DNA from 3 places in the Aureimonas sp. D3 genome. Region 2 is predicted to be linked to each of the others. Evidence: predicted binding sites of a transcription regulator. Region 2 holds the regulator's gene; each other region holds the start of a gene.
The links. The regulator LexA, encoded in region 2, represses DNA repair genes until DNA is damaged. The targets are predictions, from matches to a motif close to TGTTCNNNNTGTGTTCNG.
Positions count from the first base shown of each region.

Region 1: the regulator LexA is predicted to act here: its motif matches at 1,371-1,388, upstream of AUL36_RS09195 (ImuA family protein).
Region 3: the regulator LexA is predicted to act here: its motif matches at 4,494-4,511, upstream of AUL36_RS02900 (putative DNA modification/repair radical SAM protein).

Region 1 covers NZ_BBWM01000033.1:33,803-39,290, reverse strand. Annotated here, with positions in the region: gene AUL36_RS09200 (Y-family DNA polymerase) at 1-160, opposite strand, end outside; gene AUL36_RS09195 (ImuA family protein) at 231-1,313, opposite strand; gene AUL36_RS09190 (metallopeptidase family protein) at 1,607-2,029, shown strand; gene AUL36_RS09185 (TIGR02117 family protein) at 2,030-2,731, opposite strand; gene AUL36_RS09180 (hypothetical protein) at 2,728-3,030, opposite strand; gene AUL36_RS09175 (DUF1737 domain-containing protein) at 3,027-3,233, opposite strand; gene AUL36_RS09170 (HpcH/HpaI aldolase/citrate lyase family protein) at 3,230-4,114, opposite strand; gene AUL36_RS09165 (organic hydroperoxide resistance protein) at 4,260-4,688, opposite strand; gene AUL36_RS09160 (MarR family winged helix-turn-helix transcriptional regulator) at 4,808-5,272, opposite strand; gene leuD (3-isopropylmalate dehydratase small subunit) at 5,486-5,488, shown strand, end outside.
Region 2 covers NZ_BBWM01000035.1:32,748-38,235, forward strand. Annotated here, with positions in the region: gene gltX (glutamate--tRNA ligase) at 1-482, opposite strand, end outside; gene AUL36_RS10195 (ComEC/Rec2 family competence protein) at 616-2,889, shown strand; gene lexA (transcriptional repressor LexA) at 2,870-3,604, opposite strand; gene AUL36_RS10205 (molybdopterin molybdotransferase MoeA) at 3,676-4,887, opposite strand; gene moaC (cyclic pyranopterin monophosphate synthase MoaC) at 4,884-5,366, opposite strand; gene trpC (indole-3-glycerol phosphate synthase TrpC) at 5,363-5,488, opposite strand, start outside.
Region 3 covers NZ_BBWM01000008.1:13,528-19,015, forward strand. Annotated here, with positions in the region: gene AUL36_RS02880 (CobW family GTP-binding protein) at 1-16, opposite strand, end outside; gene AUL36_RS02885 (D-alanyl-D-alanine carboxypeptidase family protein) at 13-1,218, opposite strand; gene AUL36_RS02890 (M20 aminoacylase family protein) at 1,359-2,525, shown strand; gene AUL36_RS02895 (helix-turn-helix domain-containing protein) at 2,608-2,991, opposite strand; gene AUL36_RS02900 (putative DNA modification/repair radical SAM protein) at 3,239-4,480, opposite strand; gene AUL36_RS02905 (BA14K family protein) at 4,697-5,122, shown strand; gene AUL36_RS02910 (BA14K family protein) at 5,324-5,488, shown strand, end outside.

The DNA of each region.
Region 1 (5,488 bases), on a different contig from region 2:
CGACGCCCAGCCCCGGACGCAGACCGAGCCGAGCCGCCAGATCGCAGAGCGCCACGAGCCGCTCCGCGCCGTTCTGCCGTTCATAAAGGGCGAGCGGGCGCAGCACCTCGGCGCCGGGCGCGAGCTCGCGCTGCGAGGGGCGCAGCGTGGCGGGCGGCATGGTGGCCGGCGGGCGATGGCCATTGCCCGCGCCTAAGCGCGGCGTCAGGACGGGCGTGCCAGCGCTCGGGTCAAGAGGCGTGGCGGCGAGGCTCGGCCCTTCGGCTCCCTCCGTCTCGAGCCGCCAGGAGCGACCGAATCTCTGCCGTCGCAGCCGGTCCGTCGGCAGGCGGGGAAAGAACAGGGCGAGAAAGCGCGGCGGCACGCTCGGCTTGGACGAATCGACGCTCATGGACGTTCCACTCCAGATGGAATTGGCCAAGACGGCCATCGCGGGATTTTTCGATCGCTACGGCAAAGGCGGGCGCGCCGAGGCAGGAATGGGCCTCCAGCCCCGGCACGCGGCCCGCCGGCGCGGCGGAAAGTTGCAGGCGCAAGGGCGCGGCGGTGGTCTCGGCCGAGCCGCCCTGTCGCAGAACGAGAACCGGCCGCCCCGCGTGGCGCGAGCGCCAGTGCAGCCGGCGCGAGCCCTCCAGCGACAGCGCGGCAGGGTTGTTCTGCACCTCCAGAAGCGTCAGCGCCGGCGCGCCGGAGCGCGCGGCCTCTTCCGCCGCCCAGAGCGCGTCCTCCAGCCGGCGCGCGCGCACCATCACCAGCGCGGCGGGGTCGAGCCCGAAGGCGACGAGCCCCGGCCGATAGGGATAGCCGGCATCCGTCAGCGTCGCGGCGGGCGCGATCCAGACGAGCGGGCGCCGAGGCGACGCGCCCAGCCGCACCGCGAGCGCCAAGGCGAAGCCGAGCCCCGCGCCTCCGTCCCGCACGGTCTCGACCCGGATTTCCGACAGGCCGGCTTCGGGAAAGCCACCGCCGAGCGCTTGGTCGATCCTGTCCGCGCCGAGCCGGCAGACGGGCAGAGCAGGACGAAATTCCTCTTCCGCTTTTTCGATCTCGGCTTGTGCCGGACCGTCTGTTCTGGCTTTCCGGGGAGTATCCCACGTCTCGGATGGGCGGTGCTCGATCCGGCGGATCGCCTCGCGCAGGGTGTCGAGCTGCCGCCCATTTGGGGTCGCGCCCGCGGCATGGGGAGACGATAGAGGGTCCGCCGAAACGCTTGACGAAGCCTTGTTTTCTCTGAATGAATCCAGACATCTGTCAAACACCGGCCCCTCATCCCAGGGCGCGGCAAAGGCGGCTTTTGGTTGGACCCCCGACATGAACGTCTCCTTCGGACAAACCCTCGTCAGCCCTGAGGCTTTGTCCGAAACGGCATCTGTTCCCTCTATGTTCCTATGAATTCCAGAGCTGCCGATTCGAGTCAATCGATCAGCATCAAGGATTACATTCCTTGTTCACAGCTCTTGCTCGGCCCTGTGGAAAACCGGGGGCTTGGGTCTCTCATAGGGAAAGATGCGCGTCCGCGCGCATTCGTGAGCCGAAGCGGGCTCGCAGGGTGCGCCGCGATATGCCACGACACGATGAGCTTCGTGGGACTGGGAAAGAGAATGCGATGGGTCAGCGCGATCAGGCGGGGGACTGGGGCCAGCGCATGGCGCCGAGCCTGGAGGAGATCGAGGCCTTGGCGCTCGACGCCTATGCGCAGCTGCCGCCCGAATTTCGCGCGCTTTCAGGTGAGATCCGCTTCCATATCGCCGACTTCCCGGAGGACGAGGTGGTCGAGGCGATGAATCTCGAAAGCCCCTTCGATATTCTCGGCCTCTTCGAAGGCCGGCCCGTGGCGGAAATGGCGGTCGGCGCGACGGGCGAATTCCCCAACCGCATCCTCCTCTACCGCCGCCCGATCTTGGATTATTGGGCCGAGCACGAAGAAACCCTCAGCGCCCTCGTCTCCCACGTCCTGATCCACGAAATCGGCCACCATTTCGGCCTGTCGGACGACGACATGGAAGCGCTGGAGGCCGAGGCGGATTGATCACCCCAAGACCTTGGCCTCGTGCCAGTCCAGCCCCCACAAAAGCAGCGGGGGCAAAGGGGACCAGAGGCTGGTGGTGAGGCCGGCTTGGCGCAGGGCTTGCGCCGTCCAGGTGTTGCACCCGAACAGGAGATTGAAGCCGCCGCGCGCTTCGTAGAAGCGGTCATAGGGGCCGTAGGAGAAGCCGGGCAAGATCTCCGGCGCGCCGGATGGGGTGCGCTGGAAGCTCGCCTCGATGAAGCGCAGAAGCGCTTGGAAGGCCGGCTCGCTCAAACTGAGGCGGCGCAGGCCGGGCTCCTCGCCCGTCAGCGCGGGGGCGAGCGAGAGATGCAGCACCGAGCGGTCATAGGTGACGGAGTGCCAGAGCGCTCCCACCGTCAGGTCGCGCCATTCCGGTGTCTGCGTGTAGAAGGCGCGCCCGCCCCAGCCGACCGCGATGGCGCCGACACGCGGATCGTCCAGCGGCAGCCCGTCGCCGGCCAGGAAACCGAAGCGTGCCAAAACATCCGGCGTCGCGGGCAGGAGAATGTCGGTGTGGATCGGGTTGGCGGCCAGCAGCACGACCCGTTCCTCGCCGGCTTCCGGTGGCGGAAAGCGGACTTCGGGCGCGCGCGGGATGGCGAGCGCCAGAAGCGCGAGGCCGGTAAGGCTCGCGGCAAGCGCCAACCCGGCAGCGAAGAGCGCCCGGCCCCAGCGCCTCAAGAGCGGGGCGCGCTTCGACGCTGCAACCGCTCTTCGGCCCGACGCAGCGCCTCCTCGCCGCGCGCGAGGCCTTCGTCGCCTAGGCGCACAGCGTCCTGTCCCGTGCGGACCGCAGCGCCGGCTCGGCGCAACACTTCGGCACCAAGATCGAAGGGCGCGCCCCGGAGCGAGCCCAGCGCGCGCAGAGCCGTTTCCGCTTGGCGCAAGCCGGCTTCGCCCTCGCGAAGCCCTGCCTCGCCAGACCGCAGCCCTGCGCGTCCGGCCCGCAGACCCAGACGGCCGAGACCGAGCGGGTTCATTGCTCGCCGAGTTTCATCGCGGGATCATAGTCCTTGCCCTCGACGATCTTGGTGACGGGCTGGGCGCATTTCATCACGCCTTCCTTTGCGTCGAACGCATAGGCCGGGCTGCCGGCGAGTTCCCAGCCCTTGGAGAGGGCCAGCGAAACCTTGTGGCAGAAGGCGGCGTCGTCCACCCCGGTGAGCAGGCGATAGAGCTTCATGGGTTTGTTCTTTCCTCGATCGAAGCGGCGCGGGCGAGCAGGCGCTCGGCCGCCTGTAAGTGTAGGAGTTCCACCATCCGCCCCTCATGGCGGATGACGCCGCGCCCCGCATTGTCAGGCGCGGCAAAGGCGGCAACGAGGCGGCGGGCGCGCTCGATCTCCTCGCTCGATGGCCCGAAAGCCGCGTTGGCGCCCGCGATCTGCGCGGGATGAACAAGCGTTTTGCCGGCAAAGCCCATGCGGCGCGCCTGCGCGCATTCGGCTTCGAAGCCCCCGATATCGGTGAGATCGGACCAGACGCCGTCGAGCACGGGAATGCCGGCCGCCTTGCCGGCGACGAGAACGGGGCCGAGCCAGGGCATGAGTTCGGGGCGGCCGGGGGAGAGTTGGAGATCGGCGGCAGAGACGAGATCGTTCGGCCCGATCGCGAGCGCGCCGAGCCGGTGGCGCAGGCGCGCCTCCGCGATGTCGGGGGCATGGAGCACCCCGCGAGGCGTTTCCACCATGGCCCAGAGCCGAAGATTTTGGGGCGCGTCGGTTTCCACCAGCGCGTCGTCGGCCTCGTGCAGTTGGCGCGGCCCCTCGACCTTGGGCAGGAGAATGGCATCGACGCGAGCCCCGCGCGCCATCAGGAGGTCTTCCGTGCCATGCCGCGTGGCGAGCGGATTGATGCGCACGACACGCAGGATGGAACTGGGCGGGCGGGCGAGAAGATGGGCGCGCAGGCGCTCGCGCGCGGCGTCCTTTTCCTCATCGGCCGCCGAATCCTCCAGATCGAAGATCAGCGCGTCGGCCTTCAGCGTGGCGGACTTGTCGAGCGCCCGGCCGTTGGCGGCGGGCACGAAGAGAACGGATCGCAGGAGCGGTTCGGCTTCGGTCATGGCGTGAAGGTCTGCCCGATCCCCCCGGCCTGTTCAAGGCGGGCGTGATGGAGAAGGCCATGAAAAAGGCCGGAGCGCGGACGCGCCCCGGCCTCGAGTCGTGACGAGAGCTCAGGCAAGCTTTGCGCTCACATGAGCGCCGCGCTTAGGCCAACGTCAGGCCGACATTGACGTTGTTGCGCGTGGCGTTGGAATAGGGGCAGACCTCGTGCGCGGCGGCGATCAGCTTTTCGGCCTCTGCACGATCCACGCCCGGAAGGTCGATCGTGAGGTCGGCGGTGATGCCGTAGCCGCCTTCCGAGCGCGGGCCGAAGCCGATTTCGGCCGTCACCGTCGCCTCGGCCGGAACCTTGACGCCGACCTTGGACGAGACCGCGCGCATGGCGCCCAGGAAGCAGGCCGAATAGCCGGCGGCGAACAGCTTCTCCGGGTTGGCGCCGACGCCGCCGGGGCCGCCCATTTCCTTGGGAACCACGAGCTTCACATCGACCGAACCGTCGTCGGAGCGCGCCGCGCCGTCGCGGCCGCCGCCGTTGGCCGTGGCCTTGGTCTTGTAGATGACGTCAACGGGCATGGGAATCGTCCTTTGAATTTATGGGAAGTAGAAGGGTTGAACGGAGCGCGTCGCCCGACAAGCGACACGCGGAAGGGTCACGCCCGCCGAGGCGGGCCGACCGAAATCGTCGAGGCGTCTCAGACGGCCCGGCGCTGGTGCCCATAGGTGCTCGCCAAGGCATCCCGCAGGGCGCGAACCTCTTCGTTGAGGGCCATCACCCGATCCAGCGACATGCCGGATGCGGACAGTAGCTCCTGGGCAAGGCAGGCGCTCTCCTCACGCATGGTCCGCCCGGCTTCGGTGAGCGACACCGTGACCTGTCGCTCGTCCTCCGGATTGCGCCGGCGCGTCACGAAGCCGGACGCTTCCAGGCGTTTGACCAGCGGTGTCACCGTACTCGGCTCGAGGTCGAGCCGGTCGGCGATGCTGCTGACGCTCGGCCCGTCGCCCTCCCAGAGAACGGACAGAACGAGATATTGCGGATAGGTGAGCCCCAGCCGATCCAGGATCGGCTTGTAGGTTCGCCCCACGGCCATGGACGCGCCATACAGCGAGAAGCAGAGCCTGTCGTCTAACGGGATCGGACGCTCCAACCGCGTCATGGCCTGGTGTTCCTCTCTGTTGATTCGGTTTTAGTTTATCGCGATAAACATTGCAACGCGTTTTTTCATCATCATCTGCATTTTCGAAAACGCCCCTCCTGCCGAAAGGGGTTGGTCGAAGGGCATTGGAGGGTGTAACGACACCGACACGAAAATTTTCCGGCCTCTCTTCAGGAAAATTCCATCCGAGCCCCAGGGGAAAGGATCGCCATCATG
Region 2 (5,488 bases):
CCCTGAACCACATCGCGAACCAAAGTCTCGCCCTCTTGCGGCGCCTTGATGCGGATCACAGGAGCAACGCCGGCAGGGGCTTCCGAGGGGTCGCGGTCGCGCCAGCGGCCATCGTAGCGCGGTGGGCGCTTTTCAGCTTTCGCCTTCTCGCGCATCTCATCAAGCTCGGCGGGGGAAGCGTAACAATAATAAGCCTTGCCAGCGGCGACCAGTTCTTCCGCCACCTCGCGATGCCGGGCAGCGCGCGCAAACTGCGACACAGGCTCACCATCGGCTTTCAGGCCGAGCCAGTCGAGACCTTCGATGATCGCCTGAACCGCCGCGTCCGTGGAGCGCTCGCGGTCCGTATCCTCGATCCGCAGCAGCATCGTGCCACCCATGCGCCGGGCATAGAGCCAGTTGAACAGGGCCGTTCTCGCGCCGCCGATGTGAAGGAAGCCTGTCGGCGAGGGGGCGAAACGTGTCACCACGCGGTCGGTCATTCGTCTGCCTTTGAAAGCGGGGCGCGACCTCGCCGCAGGCCCCGGTTGGGATGCGCCTGACCGGACAGACCGGGCTGCGCTTTCGTGCTTCGGTGTGTAACATACACCTAGAAGGACTCAAGGCGGAGCGCCCGTGCCGGCTACAACGCCTGATGCACCGATGCCATCGACATCGGATCTGCGGATCGACAAGCCGGGTGAGCGCTCCGAGCAGAGATGGGGGCGCAGCCGCAATTCTTTGTTGCGCCTGAAATCCTGGCTGGCCGATCAAATCCAGATCGAGCAAGAGCAGCGCTCGTCTTTCGCGTTCCTTCCGATCGGGACCATGCTGGCGATCGGTTTGATCTATGGATGCGGCTGGCGCCCCTTTGTCTGGCTCGCGCCCGCCCTTCTTGCGCTGTGCTGGCTTGCTTCGAGGCTCTCCGAGGCTAAACCTTTCAGGCGGTCGCTGCTTCTCCTGCCTCTTGGCTTCGGTTTGGGGCTGGGTGCGGGATGGGTGGAACTGACCACGACACGAACGGTCATGTTGTCCGGGAATGCCACGACACGCATCATCGGCGTGGTGACTCTGCGGGAACAGAACGATCGCGGGCGCTATCGATACACGATCGATGTCGAGCGAACGGAGCGGCCGACCCTTTCGCGTCCGCCGCAACGCGTTCGCGTTCTCGTGTCGAGCCGACACGAGCCCTTGCCCATCGGGGCCCGCTACTCCGGGCTCGTGCGGCTAAGTCCGCCAGCAGGACCAGCTTTTCCCGGCGCTTATGATTTTGCCTTCACGCCGTTTTTCGATGGTACGAGCGCGTTCGGCTATTCCTTGGGCCCTCCCAAGGTCTCCGAAGAGGAGGAGGCGGTACCCAGCGGCCTGATGGGCCAAGTCGCAAGCCTTCGTCTCGCGATCGGCGAACGCATTCGGGCTGTTCTCCCTGACGAACGAGGAGCCGTCGCAGCGGCCTTGATCAATGGCGAACGGGCCGGCATCCCCAAGGACATCGAAGACGCGCTCCGTGCGACGGGTCTTGCCCATGTCCTCTCGATTTCCGGGTTCCACATGGCACTGGTCGCGGGCATGACCATGGTCGTTGTGCGAGGCGCGGCTGCCGCTTTTCCGGCCATCGCCCTTCGATGGCAGACGAGGAAGATCGGCGCGGTCCTGGCCTTGGGGGTCACCGGCTTTTACTTCCTACTAGCTGGAGACAATGCCGCCACCGAACGCTCCTTCATCATGATCGCCATCATGCTGGGCGCGGTTCTGGTGGATCGACCTGCACTGACAATCCGCAACGTCGGTATGGCAGCGATGGCGGTGATGTTGATCTCTCCGCACGCCTTGATGACCGCTACGTTCCAAATGTCCTTCGCAGCAACCGCCGCTCTGGTGGGTGCATACGGCGCATACTCTCGCTGGTCGAACCAGTCCGACGGTAAGGCAAGCGATCACGCTCGCTTTCGAACACTCGCACTTTTGCTTCTCGGCGCGTTTCTGTCATCCCTGATCGCGGGTGCGGCGACCGCACCCTATGCCGTCTATCATTTTCAGCGGGCCGCTCCATTCGGCCTCGTGGCCAATGTTCTGGCGACGCCGATCTTTTCGTTCTGGATCATGCCGCTCGCTCTGGCTTCGGTCTGCCTGATGCCCTTTGGTTGGGAAAGCATGGCGTTGCATCCCATCGGTTGGGGGCTGGACGTCGTATTCTGGCTGGCGAAACGCCTGGCTGAAGAATTACCGGACTACGCCGTGGGCCAGATCGGCCTCGCAAGCCTTCTCAGCCTCACTATGGCTTTACTCGTCCTGTCATTTTGCCAGAGCGCGATGCGCTGGCTCTTCGTTTTGCCATTGACGCTCGGCTGGGTCTTGATCCCACCGACCAATCGACCCGAGCTTCTGATTGCGGAGGATGCTCGGGATATCGCGGTGATCGGCCAGGATGGATCGACCATTGATCTGCGCAAGCGGCCCAATCGCTTCATCCACGATCAATGGCAACGCGCATTTCAACTTCGATTGCCACCGTCTCGTACCCCTCGGAAGCAGTTCGAGTGTTCAGGCGATATCTGCCGCGCGACATCGCGGTCAGGCCTCCGCATCGCATGGAGCGACAAACTGGAACGTATGGGAGAGCTTTGCGACAGTGCCGACATCGCCGTGATGGCGCGAGCGCCCCGCATGACGTCGTGCCGTTCCGGCGCGAAGCTCGTCACGCTTCGCACTCTCCGGCAGACCGGCGCTCTTTTGCTTCCCTCCGCAAACGGAGCGCAATGGACCCTTCAACCCTCGATCGCTCAGCCCTTCAACGAATGGAACGTGCATCGATCGGCCCCATGGCCGGAAAGCGAAAGGCGAAACCAGCGCTCCGAACCCGGGCAGGTCGGGTTACCTCATCGTTCTAGTGATAGCGCCGAATGAGCCCGACAAGACGCCCTTGAACCTTGACCCGGCCCGCTTCCAAAACACGCGTCTCATAGGCAGGATTGGCGGCTTCCAATTCCACGACGGAGCCTCGCCGACGAAAGCGCTTGAGCGTCGCCTCTTCGTCGTCGATCAGAGCCACGACGATCTCGCCCGCTGTCGCCGTCTCAGAACGCTGGATCAGAACCGTGTCTCCGTCCAGAATGCCCGCATCGACCATCGAATCGCCTTTGACGTCCAGGGCGTAGTGTTCACCGGAGCCGAACATCTCGACCGGGAGGGCGATGGACCGGCTGTTTTGTTGGATCGCAGAAATGGGAACGCCTGCAGCAATGCGTCCCATGACCGGTACGGGCATCGAATCATTGGCCGGTTCCGCTCTCGCCAGGACCGGCTCGATTCCGGCACGCTTCGGAAGAGGGATCACTTGCCGCGAGATCGACGCTTCCGACGCCGTCGGTACCGCCAAACCGCCGTTCGAATCCTTGCCACTCAGGGAGTCCGGCAGGCGCAGGACTTCCAAAGCCCGAGCCCGATTGGGGAGACGCCGGATAAAGCCCCGTTCCTCCAAGGCGGTGATGAGACGATGGATTCCCGATTTGGATTTCAGATCCAAAGCCTCCTTCATCTCGTCGAAGGAGGGAGGAATTCCGACCGATTGCAAACGGTCATGAATGAAGAGAAGCAATTCATGCTGCTTGCGGGTCAACATCGCGCGAATCCGGACAAAACAAAACCTGAACAAACCCTATATGTTCTGTTTGTGTTCTGCAAGGAACTCCATCACGTCAATCGAACGAACTCGCAGGTTTCTCCCGGCTGGGCGGCGGCGGCATGAGGGGGACGAACCAAAAGGGCATCGGCGGTCGCGAAGACACTCAGAAGCGACGAGTCCTGCCGAGCAAGCGGCATGAGGACCGTTCGTCCGTCGTCGTCTTGTTCGATCGTTGCGCGCATGAAGTCCGCCCGATGGTCATTCTCGAGAACGGCCGCACCGAGTGTTCCGGTTTCGTATCGGGGGCGAGACGGGCGCCCGGCGAGACGTTCCACGAGCGGCCGAAGAAACAATTCCGCCGTTACGAGGCTCGACGCCGGGTTGCCGGGCAGGCCCAGGAATCGCATCGCCTCATGGCGACCTGCCATCAGAGGTTTTCCCGGTCGCATGGCGACCTTCCAGAAATCCAGTTCGACACCGCACTCCCGCAGGACCGGCGCAACAAGATCATGATCACCGACCGAAGCTCCGCCGATGGTCACGAAAACGTCGATTCCCTCGGCTCTGGCATTCTCGAAAACCCGTCGCAAGGCTGCTCGATCGTCGGGGACGATGCCATAGGAGATGGCGTCGCCACCCGCCGCTTCCACGATCGCTGCAATACCGAAACCGTTTGACGCGACGATCTGCGAGGGACCAGGGCGCGTGCCAGGCCAGACCAGTTCGCTGCCCGTCATGACGATCGCGACCCGGGGGCGAGCGCGCACGGGCACAAAATCGTATCCGGCGCTTGCCGCGAGAGCGATGGAAGCAGGGCGCAAAACGGCTCCATCAGCCAGAACGGGCTTACCTGCTTGGAAGTCATTGCCGGCAGGGCGGATATGGCGCCCCGGCTGCACAGGCTCCAGCACGATGACAGTCGAAGGGTCGGGACGTTCGGTGTTTTCCTGGATTACGACGGCATCTGCCCCTGCGGGTACAGGAGCACCGGTAAAGATCCGTACGGCCTGATTTGCCGAGACCGTCCCTTCAAAGGCTGCGCCGGCAGCCGCTTCGCCAATAACGCGAAGTTCCGTTGCCGCAGAGCGCAGATCGTCGGCACGAACGGCGTATCCATCCATGGCGGAGGCATCGAAGGCCGGTTGCGTCAGCCGAGCCACGAGATCGCCCGCCAGACGCCGACCGGCCAGAGCGTCGAGCCCGACCTGCTCGATACGCCGAACGGGTTCGGCGTCCGTCAGCAACCTCGCCAAAGCCTCTTCGACTGGAAGGAGGCTCACTCGGCGCTCCACGCACCCGATCGGCCGCCAGCTTTTTCCAACAACCGGATAGCGCTGATGGTCATGCTGCGGTCCACCGCCTTCGCCATATCGTAGATCGTGAGGCAAGCCACCGAAACGGCCGTCAACGCCTCCATCTCGATTCCGGTCTTGCCACTGACGCGGCAAGTCGCGGTGACGCGAATGCCGGGAAGAGCCGGTTCGAAGTCCAGTTCGACCGACACCTTCTCCAACATCAGGGGATGGCAGAGAGGGATCAGATCATGGGTTCTCTTTGCGCCCATGATCCCGGCGATCCGCGCGATCGCCATGACATCGCCCTTCTTGAGGCTGCCTTCTCGAATCAGATCGAGCGTTTCGGCCTTCATCAGCACGAGCCCTTCGGCGCGGGCCGTTCGGATCGTTTCGGCCTTCTCGCCGACATCCACCATATGGGCGGAGCCATCGGCGGCGAGATGCGTCAAGGATGGTTCGCTCATGCGCTATGAGCCTGTCCGCCAAACAGCAACCTGCGCGTCGCCGCCTCGACATCGTCCTGCCGCATCAGGCTCTCGCCCACGAGGAAGGTCCGAATGCCGGACGCGGCCAGCCGAACGCAGTC
Region 3 (5,488 bases), on a different contig from region 2:
GTGAGAAGGCGCTCATCGGGTGCGCTCCGCCGTCACGCGATCTCCGAGGATGTCGGCGCCCGGCCGTGCCTCTGCGCGGCGCGCGTCGAGCGCACGCGTTTCGTCGGTTCCCGCGGCTTCGCTCGCCTGCGTCGGGCGCGGCGTCGGAATCGGGATGCCATAGGCCGCGATCATCGAGATGCCGGCGTCAAAGCCACGCCCCGCCGCTGCGCCGCCGAGCGCGACCGGCACGGTGGCCGGCGGCCGTGTCATCTCGGTCATATAGGGCGAGCCGAAGGTCTCGGTCCGCGTTTCCTCGCTTTCGCGCTCGTTGGCGCGCTGCGTGCGACCGGCGGCCGAGCAGACGGCGGCGCTGATGTCGGCCGGCGGACCCTCGGAATGCGGCAGATCCTCCACCGTCTCGCGGATGGAGCGCGGATTGGTGTTGAAGCCGTTCTCGATCACCTCGGCGGCGAGCCGCTCGCGCACGATCGGGCCTTCCGCGCCCACGACGACGGCGACGATGGTGCGGTTGTCGCGCGTGGCGGAGGCGACGAGATTGAAGCCGGACGCGCAGATGTAGCCGGTCTTCATGCCGTCCGCGCCCTTGTAGCGCCCCAGAAGCCCGTTGCCGTTCTTGATCAGAGCCTGGCCGGACGAAATGGCTTCGGTCGAGAAATAGTCCGTGAAGGCGGGAAACTGCCGGCGGATCGCAACGCCCAGAATGCCGAGATCCTTGGCGCTGGAATATTGACCGTCGCCCGGCAGGCCGTTCGGGTTGATGAAATGCGTGTCCTGCATCCCAAGGTCGGCGGCGGCGCGGTTCATTGCGCCCACGAACACTTCGGCCGAGCCACCGCCCAGGGACTGGGCGATCGCATAGGCCACGTCGTTGGCCGACTTCACCAGCATCATGCGCAGCGCGGTGTCGAGGCGCATGACGGAGCCCGGCGGGAAGCCCATCTTCGACGGAGCCTGGCGCGCGGCGTCGCGCGTCATGACGATGGGCGTGTCGAGCTGGACGGTGCCCTCTTCCAGCGCCTTCAGCGCGACATAGGCCGTCATCAGCTTGGTGGTGGAGGCCGGGTACCAACGCTGCGTGGCATTGCTCTGCGACAGAACCTTGCCCGTCGCCACGTCGATGGCGATCGAATTGGCTGCCTCGGCTGCCCCGGCAAGCGGCGCGGCCGCCATCAGGGCGGCCAGAACGAAACTCCGCAGCTGAGCCTTGGCCCGCATCCTCGTCCTCTCTTTCCGCTGAACCTGCGAAACGGAGCCTTCGAACCCCTTCGCACCTGCACCCGACTCATGGCAGGATAGGTCGAACGTTTTAAGAAGGTTCATTTGTCGCCATTCTATGGCATCCCCCGGAACTTCCCATGCCCGTTTCGCAGAGCCTCCGCCACGCCGCCTCCGATCTCGCCATCTGGCGGCAGACGCTCCACGCCATGCCCGAACTTCTCTACGAGGTCCATGACACGGCCGCCTTCGTGGCGCAGAAACTGCGCGAGTTCGGCTGCGACGAGGTGGTGACGGGCATCGGGCGCACCGGCGTCGTCGGCATCGCGCATGGCAGCGCGCCGGGCCGCACCATCGCGCTGCGCGCCGATATGGACGCGCTGCCGATCGTGGAGGAAAGCGGCGTTCCCTACGCCTCGGCGCGCGCGGGCGCCATGCATGCCTGCGGCCATGACGGGCACATGACCATGCTGCTCGGCGCCGCGCGCGAACTATGCGCCGCGCGGCGCTTCGCCGGCACGGTCGTCTTCGTGTTTCAGCCGGCCGAGGAAGGCGGCGCGGGCGCGCGCGCCATGATCGAGGACGGGCTTCTGGAGCGCTTCGCGATCGACGAGGTCTATGGGATGCACAATCTGCCGGGCCTGCCGGTCGGGCAGTTCGCCATGCGCCCCGGCCCGATCATGGCGGCGACCGACGAATTCTGCGTCAAGCTTCACGGGCGCGGCGGCCACGCCGCCATCCCGCACCAGACCCGCGATCCGATCATCGCCGGCTCGGCGCTGGTTCAGGCTCTGCAGCAGATCGTCTCGCGCAACACCGACCCCCTCGATTCGCTAGTCGTGTCGGTGACGCAGTTCCACGCGGGCTTCGCGCACAATGTCATTCCCGAAAGCGCCAGCGTCTCGGGCACGGTGCGCTCGCTGATGACGGCCACGCGCGATTTCGCCTGGGCCCGCATTCGCGAGATCGCGGACGGCATCGCCATGGCCCATGGCCTCACGGCGGAAAACATCTACTCGCCGAACTATCCGGTGACCGTGAACGACTTCGCCAAGGCGGCGTTCTGCGGCGACGTGGCCGCCGAACTGGTGGGAGAAGCAGCGGTCAATCGGGCTGTCGCGCCGCTGATGGGGGGCGAGGACTTTTCCTTCATGCTGGAACAGCGGCCGGGCGCTTTCGTCTTCATCGGCAATGGGCCAAGCGCCGGGCTGCATCATCCCCGCTACGATTTCGCAGACGCGGCCCTGCCCTTCGGCGCGGCCTATTGGGTGGCGCTCACGCAGAAGGCGCTACCGCTCCCGGCCTGACGCCGTGCCGACGAGAGATGCGCCCACGAAAAAGCCGGCTCTAGAGCCGGCTTTTTGATGAATGAAGGGAGCGTTCAGGCGATCAGCGACCGCCTTCGGGGTCCAGCGCCTCGATCAGCGCGCGCAGACGATGGCGCACTTCGATATCCGGGATACGGCCGAGCGCGATGGAGGATTGCAGCGTCTCACGGCTGGCCACGGGGCGCGAGACCTCGGTCTCGTCCAAGCCTTCGAAGAAGAACATCGGGCTGGTCTCGAAGGCCTTGGCGATGCGGTAGAGCGTGCTCGCGCTGATGCGGTTGGCGCCGGTCTCATATTTCTGGATCTGTTGATAGGTGACGCCGATGCGTCGGCCCAGCTCTTCCAGCGAGACGCGACGCGACGTCCGAATCAACCGGAGGCGCGCTCCCACTTGCACATCGATCGGATCGCGTTCGGCCTTCAACTCGGTAACTCCAGATTGCATATCGACCATCATTTTACTCCAACCTCGAACGCCTTGCACGATATGCGGGCAGCCTGCTGGTCAGAGGACAGAGACGGCATTCCACTCCCCTATGCCGTATTTGCCTTCCCACGTCGAATCTACCCAACCCATTCGTCCCGTAAGCTTGACGAATTTGTGATCAAAACCGAGGATTTTGCAACCCTTGCGCGCCAAAACGACTGCCGTAGCGTAAAGATACTTAATCGCTTCGTGATAACCGGAAGCTTCAAAAAAGCGAGAGTTGTCGTGGCAAGGGCGATGTGGTCATACGGCTACGGAGTTTGTCGTCATCGAGGCGTCCGCCAGGATGCCAGTCGAGCGCCGACACGAAGGGGCGGAACTTCGCGACCGAGCGTGACAACCGCGCGAGGTCATCCAGCCGAAGTTGCCGGTGGCGGCGCGAGGAGATGATCGCATCGACCGAGCGTGTTCCAAGACCGGGCACGCGCAGCAGCATCTCCCGCTCGGCCCGGTTGACATCCACCGGGAAACGGTCGCGGTTCTTGAGCGCCCAAGCCAACTTGGGGTCGATCTGGAGATCGAGCATACCGCCCTCGCCGCCCGAGACGATCTCGTCCCGCTCGAACCCATAGAAGCGCATCAGCCAGTCGGCCTGATAAAGGCGATGCTCCCGCATCAAAGGTGGCTTGCTCAAAGGCAAGCGGCTGGACGAATCGGGGATCGGTGAGAAAGCGGAGTAATAGACACGGCGCAGCCGATAGTTCCCGTAGAGATTTTCCGAGCGCGTCAGGATCGCCTCGTCATCCGCCCCATCGGCGCCGACGATCATCTGCGTCGATTGGCCGCCCGGCGCGAAACGAGGCGGTTTGATCCGGTCGCCCTTCTCGCCCTTGGCCTCGTCGATCTTCAGCCGGAGTTGGCCCATGGAGCGACGGATGTCGCGCGGCTTCTTTTCGGGCGCGAAGCTCTCTAGGGCCACATCGGTTGGCAGTTCGATATTGATCGACAGGCGGTCGGCGAAGAGGCCGGCCTCTTCGATCAGCTTGGGAGACGCGTCCGGGATGGTCTTCAGATGGATATAGCCTGCGAAATTCTCCTCCATGCGCAGCTTGCGTGCGATGCGCACCATCTCCTCCATCGTGTGGTCGGAGTTGCGGATGATGCCGGAGGAGAGAAACAGGCCCTCGATATAGTTGCGCCGATAGAAGGACATGGTGAGGCTGACCACCTCCTCCACCGTGAAGCGCGCGCGCGCGACATTGGAGGACGAGCGGTTCACGCAGTAGACGCAGTCGTAGATGCAAAAATTCGTCATGAGGATTTTCAGGAGCGAGATGCATCGCCCATCCGGAGCGTAGGCGTGACAGATGCCCGAGCCCTCGGTCGAGCCGATCCCGCCGGATTTCAGCGAGTCGCGCCGGGTCGAACCGCTGGACGCGCAGGATGCATCGTATTTCGCCGCGTCACTGAGGATCGCGAGCTTGTCCATCACACTCATCTTGGCCATTGAAACGATATAGCGTTCCTGCTCTGTTCCAGCCAGCCGATCTTCCGACTTTCCACCGCGGCGCGCTGTGACGCGGGGTCGCAGACCGTTCAGACGAGGTTCATAACCGTAAGTCTAACTTTCATTTCACCGCCCGCTGGAACGGTTGTTTCGCATCAGGCGTTCGCCCGATCTGACCCGCCGTTCGGCTGGCATGTTTCATGGGAGATTTTTCGTATGCGTCGATTCGCACAGGCCCTGATGGCCGTCGTGGTTCTGGGAACCGGAAGTGTGACATTCTCCGCCCCCGCCGAGGCTCAGAGCTTCCGCGAGCGCCAGCGCTTCGTCGAGCGCTTCTGCGCCCGCAACCCTGGCGCCCGCGATTGCCGGGAATACCGCCGCGATTACCGCCGCTGGGATGATCGTCGCTACAATCGCTGGTACCGTGACAATTACCGCGACCGTCGCGACAACACGGCCGCTGCCATCTTCGGCTTCGCGGCGGGCGCGGCGGCCGGTGCCGCCGCCGGCAGCGCCACTCGCGGCGCTGTGGTCACGCGCGATCAGGTTGCCCGTTGCGCCGCGCGCTACAAGACCTACGATCCGCGCACCAACACCTATGTCGCCAACAGCGCGGGCGAGCGTCGCATCTGCCGCCTCTGAGCGAATGAAATCTTGGACAGGAAGGGGCCGGCGCGCGCTGGCCCCTTTTCTTTTGCCAGGACGCGAACAAATGAAAAAGTGATATTCAGCCGTCGTTCAGGATGCGGACGCTACACAGGATGGCAAGACAGCCGCTTCGCCATCCCGGAGACTCCGAGGAGCCTGAAGGGCGGCGCATCCGTCGCTCTGGAGTTCGCCATTATGCGCATTCTTCTTGCCGTTCTTACTGCCTGCACCTTGGCCACCAGCCTCGGCACCGCGCAGGCCCAAGCTTGGGACAACGGGCCGGGCTATATTGGGGCGCCGCCTCCTCCCCCGCCGCCGCCCGGCTACTATCCCGCGCCGCGCCGCCACCATCATGACCGG